DNA from 3 places in the Agromyces sp. Leaf222 genome. Region 1 is predicted to be linked to each of the others. Evidence: riboswitches for the same ligand, from Rfam matches in the RefSeq annotation. Region 1 holds a riboswitch; each other region holds the start of a gene.

Region 1 (3,265 bases):
GTCGCAGCCATGCCGCCGGGCGCACTCGAGCGCGCGGTCGGTCCCTCGCTCGCGGCCCGGCTCGCCCACCTCGCCCGCGGCGAGGACCCCCGGGCGGTGCACACCGCGAGGGTCGAGAAGAGCATCGGGCACGAGCAGACCTTCGGGCACGACCTCGTCGATCCCATCGAGATCCGCCGTGAACTGCTGCAGCTCTCGGGCAACGTCGCCGTGCGCCTCCGCAAGGCCGGGCTCGTGGCTCGCACCGTCTCGCTCAAGCTGCGCTACGGCGACTTCCGCACCCTCACGAGGTCGCGCACGCTGGGCGAGCCGACCGATGTCGCGCGTCGCATCTACGACGAGGCGACCGAGGCGCTCGTCGGGCTCATCGGCGACGGTCAGCGGGTGCGACTGATCGGCGTGCGCGCCGAGAACCTCCGCGAATCCGGGTCGGGCGCGATGCTCTGGGACCCCGACGAGGAGTGGCGCGATGCCGAGCGCACGATCGATCGGGTCTCGGCGAAGTTCGGGCGGGGCGCCCTGCGTCCGGCATCGCTCGTGCAGCGCGAGCAGGTGCGCGAGCAGCGTCGCGCGGCACGGTCCGACGCTGGCGACTCCGCTGCGCCGCCGCCGCCGGCGGCGCGCCGCACTCGACCCGGTCGCGACGAGGGCGACGGTGACGCCCCCTTCGACCCGACCGCCGCCGGATGGGGCTGGTAGCCGCGCCCCGGCACGGGTAGCGTGGCCGACATGGCTGAACTCGTATTGGACCTGGCAGAGCGCGTCGCGGGCGTCGGAGTGAAGACCGCCTACGGCGACAAGATCGAGATCGACGGCGTCGAGGTGGTGCCCGTCGCCCTCGGCTACTACGGGTTCGGCGGGGGCAACGGCAATGGCGACGCCACGTCCAACTTCACCGGCAGCGGAAGCGGCGGCGCAGGAGGCGGGCTCTCGGTTCCGCTCGGCGCCTACGTCGGCGGCGGCGGGCGGGTGAGGTTCGAGCCGAACGTCATCGGGCTCGTGCTCGTCGCGACCCCCTTCGTGTTCGTCGTCGGGCACGCGTTGAAGTCGGTGATCCGCGCCCTCAAGCGCTGAGCCGAGCCCACTCGGAGGTCTGAACTCGCGGGCAGCGGCGATGCTCGTGCGCGAGCGACGGTGACGCCTGCGTGTACGCTGGTGCACGAACACGGGAGTCCGGTGAGCCGGGCTGAGAGGAAGGTTCTCAACCTTCGACCGTCGAACCTGATCTGGATCATGCCAGCGCAGGGAGGCATCCACATCTCAACAATCCCGTGCCGCTTTCCTTCGAACGAAAGGGCACGCCAGTGCACACATCCACCAACCGGGCCGCAGCCACCGCAGCACCCGGGTCCTCCGTCTCGTCGTCGCCGCGCTTCCGCTGGCGCGTCGTCGACATCGTCGTGGCGAGCGTCATCGGCGTCGCCGTCGGCGTCGTCTTCTGGGCCTGGGGCGTGGTGTGGGGGCCCATCTCCGCGCCGATCGAGGCGCTGCTCCCCGGACTGCAGGCGGCTCCCGCGGCGCTCTGGGTCATCGCCGGCGTGCTGGGCGGGCTCATCATCCGCAAGCCCGGCGCCGCGCTCTACACCGAGCTCGTCGCGGCCGTGGTCTCCGCGCTCATCGGGAGCCAGTGGGGTGGGCTGCTGACCATCGAGGCGGGCCTCGTGCAGGGGCTCGGCGCCGAGCTCGTGTTCGCGATCTTCCTCTACCGCAACTGGCGGTTCCCGGTCGCGCTCCTCGCGGGGGCGGGTGCCGGGCTCGCGATGGCGATCAACGACCTCGTGCTCTACTACGCCGGCGCTGCGCCGCTGTTCTCGACGATCTACACGATCTCCGCGGTCCTCGGCGGCGCGGTGATCGCCGGCGGCCTGTCCTGGCTCGCGGTTCGCGGACTCGCACGGGCTGGGGCGCTCGACCGGTTCGCCGCCGGGCGTGAGCTGCGGACGGTCTAGCCGCCGTGCACGGCGACTCGCGCCCACCGGCCGCTTCCGTCAGCGCACGCGGCTGGGGATGGCGTCACGGAGGGCGGCGCCACCCGGCCGTGCAGCACCTCGACCTCGAGATCGGCCCAGGCGAACGCGTGCTGCTCCTCGGCGCCTCGGGGGCCGGCAAGTCCACGCTGCTGCACGGTATGGCCGGCGTGCTCGGCGGCGACGACGACGGGGAGACGCTCGGCGAGCTGCTCGTCGACGGCCGGCATCCCGCCGCCATCCGCGGCCGGGCCGGGCTCGTGCTGCAGGACCCCGACGCGCAGGTGATCATGGCGCGCGTCGGCGACGACGTGGCATTCGGGCTCGAGAACCTCGGGGTCGCGCGCGACGAGATCTGGCTGCGGGTTCGCTCGGCGCTCGATGCCGTCGGCCTCGACCTCCCGCTCGGGCACGCCACGGCCGAGCTCTCGGGCGGCCAGCGTCAGCGCCTCGCCCTCGCCGGCGTGCTCGCCATGCGGCCGGGCCTGATCCTGCTCGACGAGCCGACCGCGAACCTCGACCCCGAGGGCGTCCGCGAGGTGCGCGACGCCGTCGCCGCGGTCGCGTCGGCCACCGGCACGACGCTCGTCGTCGTCGAGCACCGGGTCTCGACCTGGCTTCCGGTGGTCGACCGCGTCGTGGTGCTCGGCGCGGCGGGCGGCGTGCTCGCCGACGGTCGCCCGTCCGAGGTGCTCGCCGAGCGTGCCGACGAGCTCCGCACGGCCGGCGTCTGGCTGCCAGACGAGGTGCCGTGGCGTGCACCCGCAGCGGCGGCCGGCCCGCGGCATCCGCTGCTCGAGGCTTCGGCGCTCGACATCGGGCGCACCGCCGGCGCTCCCGTGCAGCTCGGCATCGACCTGACCGTCGACGCCGGGCGCGTGCTGGCGATCGCCGGCCCGAACGGCGTCGGCAAGTCGACCCTGGCGCTGACCCTCGCGGGCCTGCTCGAGCCCCAGGGCGGCGACCTCGCGGCATCCGAACTCCTGACGCGTGGCCTGCGCCCAGAACCGTGGCGCTGGCGTTCGCGAGACCTCCTCACCCGCATCGGCACCGTGTTCCAGAGCCCGGAGCACCAGTTCCTGACGGGCTCGGTGCGCGCCGAGCTCGAGGTCGGTCCGCGCGCCCTCAAACTCGGCGCCGGTGAGCGACGGGCCCGCACCGACGAGCTGCTCGGCGTGCTTCGGCTCGACCATCTCGCCGGGGCGAACCCGTTCACCCTCAGCGGGGGCGAGAAGCGACGGCTCTCGGTCGCCACCGCGATCGCGACGCGACCCCGCGTGCTCGTGCTCGACGAGCCC
Region 2 (3,265 bases), on a different contig from region 1:
GCTGCTCGGCGAGGAACGCGGCCGGCGGCACGTGCACGCCACGCACGCCGCGCGTGTTCTGCGCCGTCAGTGCGGTGATCGCCGACATGCCGTAGCCGCCCACGGCCGCGATGGACTTGAGGTCGGCCTGGATGCCCGCGCCGCCCGACGGGTCGCTGCCCGCGATGCTGAGCACGCGCGGAACCCGACGCGCGGTCGTGCCGGTGCCGGTGCCGGTGGCGGTGCCGGTGCCGGTATCCGTGCCCGCATCCGGCTCGCGCGCGGTCATCGCCCGCTCCAAGCTGCGGCGAAGGCGGCGGCCGCATCGTGCGGCGAGGGGGCGGCGCAGATCGCCGACACCACCGCGACGCCCGCGGCTCCGGCCTGACGCAGCGCCGCGACATCCGCCAGCGTGATGCCGCCGATCGCGACGCACGGCAGCTCGGCCTCGGCGGCGAACCGTGCGAACCCCTCGATGCCGAGCGCCGGCGGATGGTCGGGCTTGGTCGTCGTGGGCCGGATCACGCCGACGCCGACGTAGTCGATCTCGCGGCGGGCCTGGCGGCGCAGCGTCGCGAGGTGCTCGGGCGCGTTCGCGGTGAGGCCGATGATCGCGTCGTCGCCGAGCAGGGCGCGGGCAGCGGATGCCGCGGCGTCGCCCTGCCCCAGGTGCACGCCGTCGACCGGCAGGCCGCGCTCGCGTGCGGCGGCGGCCACGTCGACCCGGTCGTTCACCAGCAGCGCGGCGCGGCCGTCGATCGCGGACGCGAGCGCCTCGAGCTGCCGCAGGAGCGCGTCGGTGGACGCCGTCTTGTCGCGAAGCTGCACCACGCGCACCCCGCCGTCGACGGCGTCGGCCACGACGGAGACGACCCCGCGCGAGCCGCAGAGCGCGGCATCGGTCACGAGGTAGATCGAGAGGTCGAGCGAGCGCCGCGTGATCATGAGCGGGCCGCCGCGGGGTCGGATGCCGCGGCACCCGTCGTCGTGATCTTCGCCCGCGCGCGCACGACGTCGGGCGTGACGAGCGCGAGCGCGTCGAGGAACGTCACGGCGAACGAGCCGGGGCCCGTCGCGCGCTCCGCCGCGAGCTCGGCGGCGACCGTGTAGACGACGGTGGCCGCTACGGTCGCGACGAAGGGATCGGCGAGCAGCCCGTCGAGCGCCGAGGCACCGGCCGCACGGGCGGCACCGGCCGCGTCGCGGCTCGCGCCGAGGAACGCCGCCGTCACTGCGCCGAGCGCGCAGCCGCCGCCGGTGACGCGGGTGAGCAGGGCATCCCCGTTCGCGATGCGCGCCGTGCGGTGTCCGTCGGTGATGAGGTCGACGGGGCCCGACACGGCGATGACCGAGCCGTGCGCGAGGGCGAGCGAGGTCGCGGCCTCGGCTGCGGCATCCGTGCTGTCGGAGGCGTCGACGCCGCGACCGCCCGCACCCGCTCCGGCGAGGGCGATGATCTCGCTCGCATTGCCGCGGATCGCCGTCGGGCCGGCGGCGACGAGCTCGTGCGCGAGCGCCGTGCGCACGGGCAGCGCGCCGATCGCGACGGGGTCGAGCACCCACGGGGTTCCGGCGGCGGATACCGCGGCCACCGCCTCGCGCGAGGCATCGCGCTGCTCTTCGGCGGGCGTGCCGAGGTTCACGAGCAGGCCGCCCGCGATGCCGGCGAACAGGCCGGCCTCTTCGCGGATGTCGACCATCGCAGGGGCGGCGCCGATGGCCAGGAGCGCGTTGGCGGTGAAGTTCGTCACGACGCTGTTCGTGATGCACTGCACCAGCGGCGGATGCTCGCGCAGCCGCTCGAGCAGCGCAGCGCTCGCGTCGGAGAGGTGGGCGGGGTCGATGGACAGGCGATCGCTCACGCGACATCCCTTCGCTAGTTCGAACTAGATCAGGTTCGACGGGTGTGTTCTCAGCCGCGATCGCCCGGGCGGGGCTGGAGCGCGGCACCCCGTGTCACTGCCCGCCAGCCTACTGCGCTCGCGCGTCACCCCAGTTCGAGGGCGAACCTCGTCTGGGCCATGGCGGCGCGGGTGCGCGCCGACTACGGTTCTCGCAACGCCCCGCCGGGTCGGCGGCGGCCGCCGGACGATCTCCAGCTGCGGCCGTTCGCACCGAGACCGTTCCTCCTCGGGCCCCGGCGGGGTGGTCCGGCTCTCGGGGACCGGCCACACGTCGCCCGCACGACGGTGCGTCGCGCCGCGAGGGAGGCGGGATCCTTGCGGGGCCATGGCAGGCTGGCCGCATGGCAGACGAGGATCCGCGCGGGGCGGCGGCCCACCGCGTCGCCGTGCTCGTGCTCGAGGGCGCCAAGCCGCTCGACGTCGGGATCCCCGCGCAGATCTTCACGACGCGCGCCTCGATGCCCTACGAGGTGCGCGTCTGCGGCGCGGCGCCGGGGCCCGTGACCGGTGGCGACGGCCTCTCGTACCACGTGGCCGACGGGCTCGAGGCGTTCGAATGGGCCGAGACGATCTTCATCCCGGGCTACCGGCATCCGGATGTCGATGAGCCGCCGCCCGTCGTCGTCGATGCCCTCCGTGCCGCCCATGAGCGAGGTGCCAGGCTCGCCGCCATCTCGACTGGCGCGTTCGCACTGGCGGCGACCGGACTGCTCGACGGACGCCGGGCCACGACGCACTGGCACTACACCAGGGCGCTCGCGGCGCGGCATCCGCTCGTGAAGGTCGACGAGAACGTGCTGTTCGTCGACGAGGGCCGGGTGCTCACCTCGGCGGGCGCGGCATCCGGCATCGACCTCTGCCTGCACCTCGTGCGCCGCGATCACGGCGTCGCGCTGTCGAACCACGTCGCCCGCCGGCTCGTGGCCGCGCCCTACCGCAGCGGCGGCCAGGCCCAGTACGTGCCGCGCGCACTGCCCGATGACCTCGGCGAGCTCTTCGCGGCGACCCGGCACTGGGCGATCGAGCACATCGAGGAGCCGCTCACGCTCGCCGACCTCGCCCGCAACGCGAACGTGTCGACGCGCACGTTCTCGCGGCGCTTCGTCGAGGACACCGGGTACACGCCCATGCAGTGGATCCTGCGCGCCCGCGTCGACCTCGCGCGCGAGCTGCTCGAGCGCACCGACCTCGGCGTCGAGCAGGTCGCCGACCGCGTCGGGCTCGGCACGGGCGCGAACCTGCGCCTGCACTTCCACCGCGTGCTCGGCACCTCGCCGACCGAGTACCGGCACACGTTCCGCGAGTAGCGGCGTTCCTCGGCCGCCGGGCGGCTCGACCGGCCGCCCGCGAAAACCGAATTGTGGTTGATTCCAACAAAAGGG
Region 3 (3,265 bases), on a different contig from region 1:
CGCCGCGATCCCGTCACCGCCGGCGCGCCCGAACCCGCGCCTGTCGAGTAGCCGGGCCGGCTCGCTCCTCGACCTGTGCCCGCCCGCTGCGGCATCAGGGCCGACGGGCTCCGCGTCAGGTCCGTCGTGCGAGCAGCGCCCCGACGATGCCGAGCGCGGCGGCGGCGACCATCAGCGCGGCGACCGGCCACCAATGCCCCGTCGTCGCGACGAGCCATGCGGCGAGCAGCGGCGAGAGGCCGCCGCCCACGATCGCCCCGGCCTCGCGCCCCATCGTGATGCCCGAGTAGCGCACGCGCGCGTCGAAGAGCGAGGCGAACCACATCGGCTGCACGCCGTCGGCCGCGGCGTTCACGATGCCGATCGCCAGCGCGACCACGCCGATGACGAGCGCGGCCGAGCCGGTGTCGAGCGCGAGGAACAGCGGCACGGCGATCACGGCGAGGCCGCCGAGCGCGGCGACGGTGAGCCGCACCGGTCCGACGCGCTCGCCGACGCGCCCCCAGAGCGGGCAGGCGACGACGGCGATGCCCGCCCCGACGAGCAGGGCGGTGAGCGTGACCCAACGCTCGAGCCCGAGGCTCGCGGCGTAGCTCAGGCAGAACACCGACACGAGGTAGAAGGTCGTGTTCTGGCCGGCGCGCACGAGGAAGACGGCGAGCACGTTGCGCGGCCGACGAAGCACCTCCCCGAGCGGATGCCGCGCCGTGCGCCGCAGCTCGAGCAGCGCCGTGAACTCGGGGGACTCGTCGACGCGGCGGCGCAGGTACACGCCGACGCCGACGAGCACGAGGCTCGCCAGGAACGGGATCCGCCAGCCCCACGCCAGCAGCTGCTGCTCGTCGAGCACGGCCACCAGCACCACGAACGCGAGGTTGCCGAGGATCAGCCCGACGTAGAGCGCGCTCTGGATGAGCCCGCCGCGCACGCCGGGGCGGCCGGGGGAGCTCTCGAGCGCGAGCAGCACGGCCCCGCCCCACTCGCCGCCGGTCGCGGCGCCCTGCGCGAGCCGCAGCACCACGAGCAGGGCCGGCGCGAGCGCTCCGATCTGCGCGTACGTGGGCAGCAGCCCGATGAGCGCGGTGGCCACGCCCATCAGCAGCAGGGTTCCGAGCAGGGTCGCCCGACGGCCGTACCGGTCGCCGAGGTGGCCGGCCACGAGCCCGCCGAGCGGGCGCGCGAGGAACCCGGTCGCGAACACGGCGAACGAGAGCAGCACGCCGGTCAGCTGGTCCTCGCCCGGGAAGAACAGCGCCGGGAACACGAGCGCCGCGGCCGTGCCGTAGAGGAAGAAGTCGTACCACTCGAGGGCCGTGCCGATCGAGGCGGCGGCGACGGCGCGACGGGCGCGGTCGGGCGCTCCGAGGCCGGGCGGCGCGTCACGGCCGAGCGCACCGGGGTCGGTGCCGGGCAGCGTCGGCGGGTGGGCAGGGTCGACGTACGCGCGATCGTTCATCGCGACATCCCTTCGCTAGTCCGAACTAGATCAGGTTCGACGGGTGTGATCTCAGCCGCGCGGATCGCGGCACCCCGTGTCACTGCCCGCGAGCCTAGCGGGTCGCCGAGCCGGCCGGATTCTGCCCTGAGCGGATGCGCGAGACATCCGCCCGACGTCTGGGTAGCCTCGCGACATGGGCGCGGAACAGCGGGGTGCGATGGGGCGGCAGGGCGACGAGCGGATGCCGCGGCGCATCGTTCCACGTACGCGCACGCCGCTCTGGCGGGAGGCGCTCGGCGCGTTCCTGCGACGCGAGCGGCTCGCGCAGGAGCGGATCCTCACCGACGTCGCGAGTGCCGCCGGCGTGTCGACCCAGTACCTCTCCGAGATCGAGCGCGGCCGCAAGGAGCCCTCGAGCGAGATCCTCGCGGCGGTGACCGAGGCGCTCGGACTCACCCTCCTCGATGTCGCGGCCGGCGTGGCCGGCGAGCTCGGTCGCGACGAGGTGCGCGTCGCCCCGCGCCCGCTCATCGTGCTCGACCTCACGGCGCGCGGCGACTCCGCCGCGCGCGGTCCCGGGCACCACGAGACCTCCTCCCCGGTCGCGGGCTCCATGCACGACGTACTCCTCGCGGCCTAGCCCCACCACCACCAGCCGCCCGCTGACCTTTTCAGGACCACATCGGTCAGAGCTGCAATATGCGTCCATGACCGCTGTGGTCCTGAAAAGGTGCAGGTGCGCCTGCGGGTTCGCCTACGGGTTCGCCTACGTGTTCGCACCCGGACGCTGCACCGCGACCACGCGATCGACGAGCCCGTACTCCACGGCGCCCGCCGCATCGAGGATGAGCTCGCGATCGGTGTCGAGCCGCACCTGCTCGCGGGTGCGCCCGGTGTCATGCGCGAGCACCTCCTCGAGCTCGCCGCGCACGCGCAGCACCTCGTCGGCGTGGATGATCAGGTCGGGGATCGAGCCGCGACCCTGGGTCGACGGCTGGTGCAGCACCGCTCGGCCGTGCCGCAGGATGCCGCGCATGCCGGGTGCCCCACCCGCGAGCAGCATCGCGGCCGGTCCGCCGGCCTGCCCGACGCAGGTCGTCGCGACGACGGGGCGGATGTGCTGGATCGTGTCGTACACCGCGAGCGCCGCGTGCGGCGAGCCGCCGGGGGAGTTGATGTAGAGGTGCACGGGCGCCTCCTGGCTGTCGGCCTCGAGGTGCAGCAGCTGCGCGATGAGCACGTTCGCGACGCCGTCGTCGATCTCGGTTCCGAGCGTGATGATGCGCTCGCCGAGCAGGCGGCTGTACACGTCGAGCGTGCGCTCCATGCCGCCGCGGCGCTCGACCACGTAGGGGATCGGGTAGCTGCTCATGCGAGCACCCCCTGCGCGGCTGCGGCATCGGCGAGCGGGTGGCTCGCGACATCCGTTCGGAACCCGGGCCCGAGCATGCGCCCACGCGCACCCGGGTAGATGTCGATCGCGTCGTGCACGATCCGGTCGATGAAGCCGTACCGCACGGCCTCCTCGGCCGAGACCCAGCGGTCGCGCAGCGAGTCCTCGGTGATGCGCTCGAGCGGCTGGCCGGTGTGCTCGGCGAGCAGTGCGAGCATCGTGTCGCGCGTCTCGCGCAGGTCGTCGGCCTGCAGTTCGACGTCGACCGCGGTGCCCCCGATGCCGGCCGAACCCTGGTGCATGAGGATCCGCGCGTGCGGCAGGGCCACACGCTTGCCGGGCGTTCCGGCCGAGAGCAGGAACTGGCCGGCGCTCGCCGCCATGCCGATCGCGACGGTGGCGACGTCGTTCGGGATCGCCTTCATCACGTCCAT

The links. Region 1 has a riboswitch for thiamine pyrophosphate ahead of ASE68_RS08500 (ECF transporter S component). Riboswitches for the same ligand answer to the same signal wherever they lie in the genome.
Region 2: another riboswitch for thiamine pyrophosphate. It lies ahead of thiM (hydroxyethylthiazole kinase); the one in region 1 lies ahead of ASE68_RS08500 (ECF transporter S component).
Region 3: another riboswitch for thiamine pyrophosphate. It lies ahead of ASE68_RS15695 (MFS transporter); the one in region 1 lies ahead of ASE68_RS08500 (ECF transporter S component).

Annotation. Positions count from the first base shown of each region.
Region 1 covers NZ_LMKQ01000001.1:1,938,135-1,941,399, forward strand. The annotation lists gene ASE68_RS08490 (DNA polymerase IV) at 1-699, shown strand, start outside; gene ASE68_RS08495 (hypothetical protein) at 730-1,074, shown strand; TPP riboswitch at 1,156-1,267, shown strand; gene ASE68_RS08500 (ECF transporter S component) at 1,305-1,949, shown strand; gene ASE68_RS08505 (ABC transporter ATP-binding protein) at 2,039-3,265, shown strand, end outside.
Region 2 covers NZ_LMKQ01000002.1:135,247-138,511, forward strand. The annotation lists gene ASE68_RS15600 (bifunctional hydroxymethylpyrimidine kinase/phosphomethylpyrimidine kinase) at 1-268, opposite strand, end outside; gene thiE (thiamine phosphate synthase) at 265-924, opposite strand; gene thiM (hydroxyethylthiazole kinase) at 921-1,841, opposite strand; TPP riboswitch at 1,831-1,943, opposite strand; gene ASE68_RS15615 (GlxA family transcriptional regulator) at 2,225-3,190, shown strand.
Region 3 covers NZ_LMKQ01000002.1:156,438-159,702, forward strand. The annotation lists gene ASE68_RS15690 (DMT family transporter) at 1-51, shown strand, start outside; gene ASE68_RS15695 (MFS transporter) at 116-1,456, opposite strand; TPP riboswitch at 1,447-1,543, opposite strand; gene ASE68_RS19945 (helix-turn-helix transcriptional regulator) at 1,632-2,078, shown strand; gene ASE68_RS15705 (ClpP family protease) at 2,205-2,810, opposite strand; gene ASE68_RS15710 (ClpP family protease) at 2,807-3,265, opposite strand, start outside.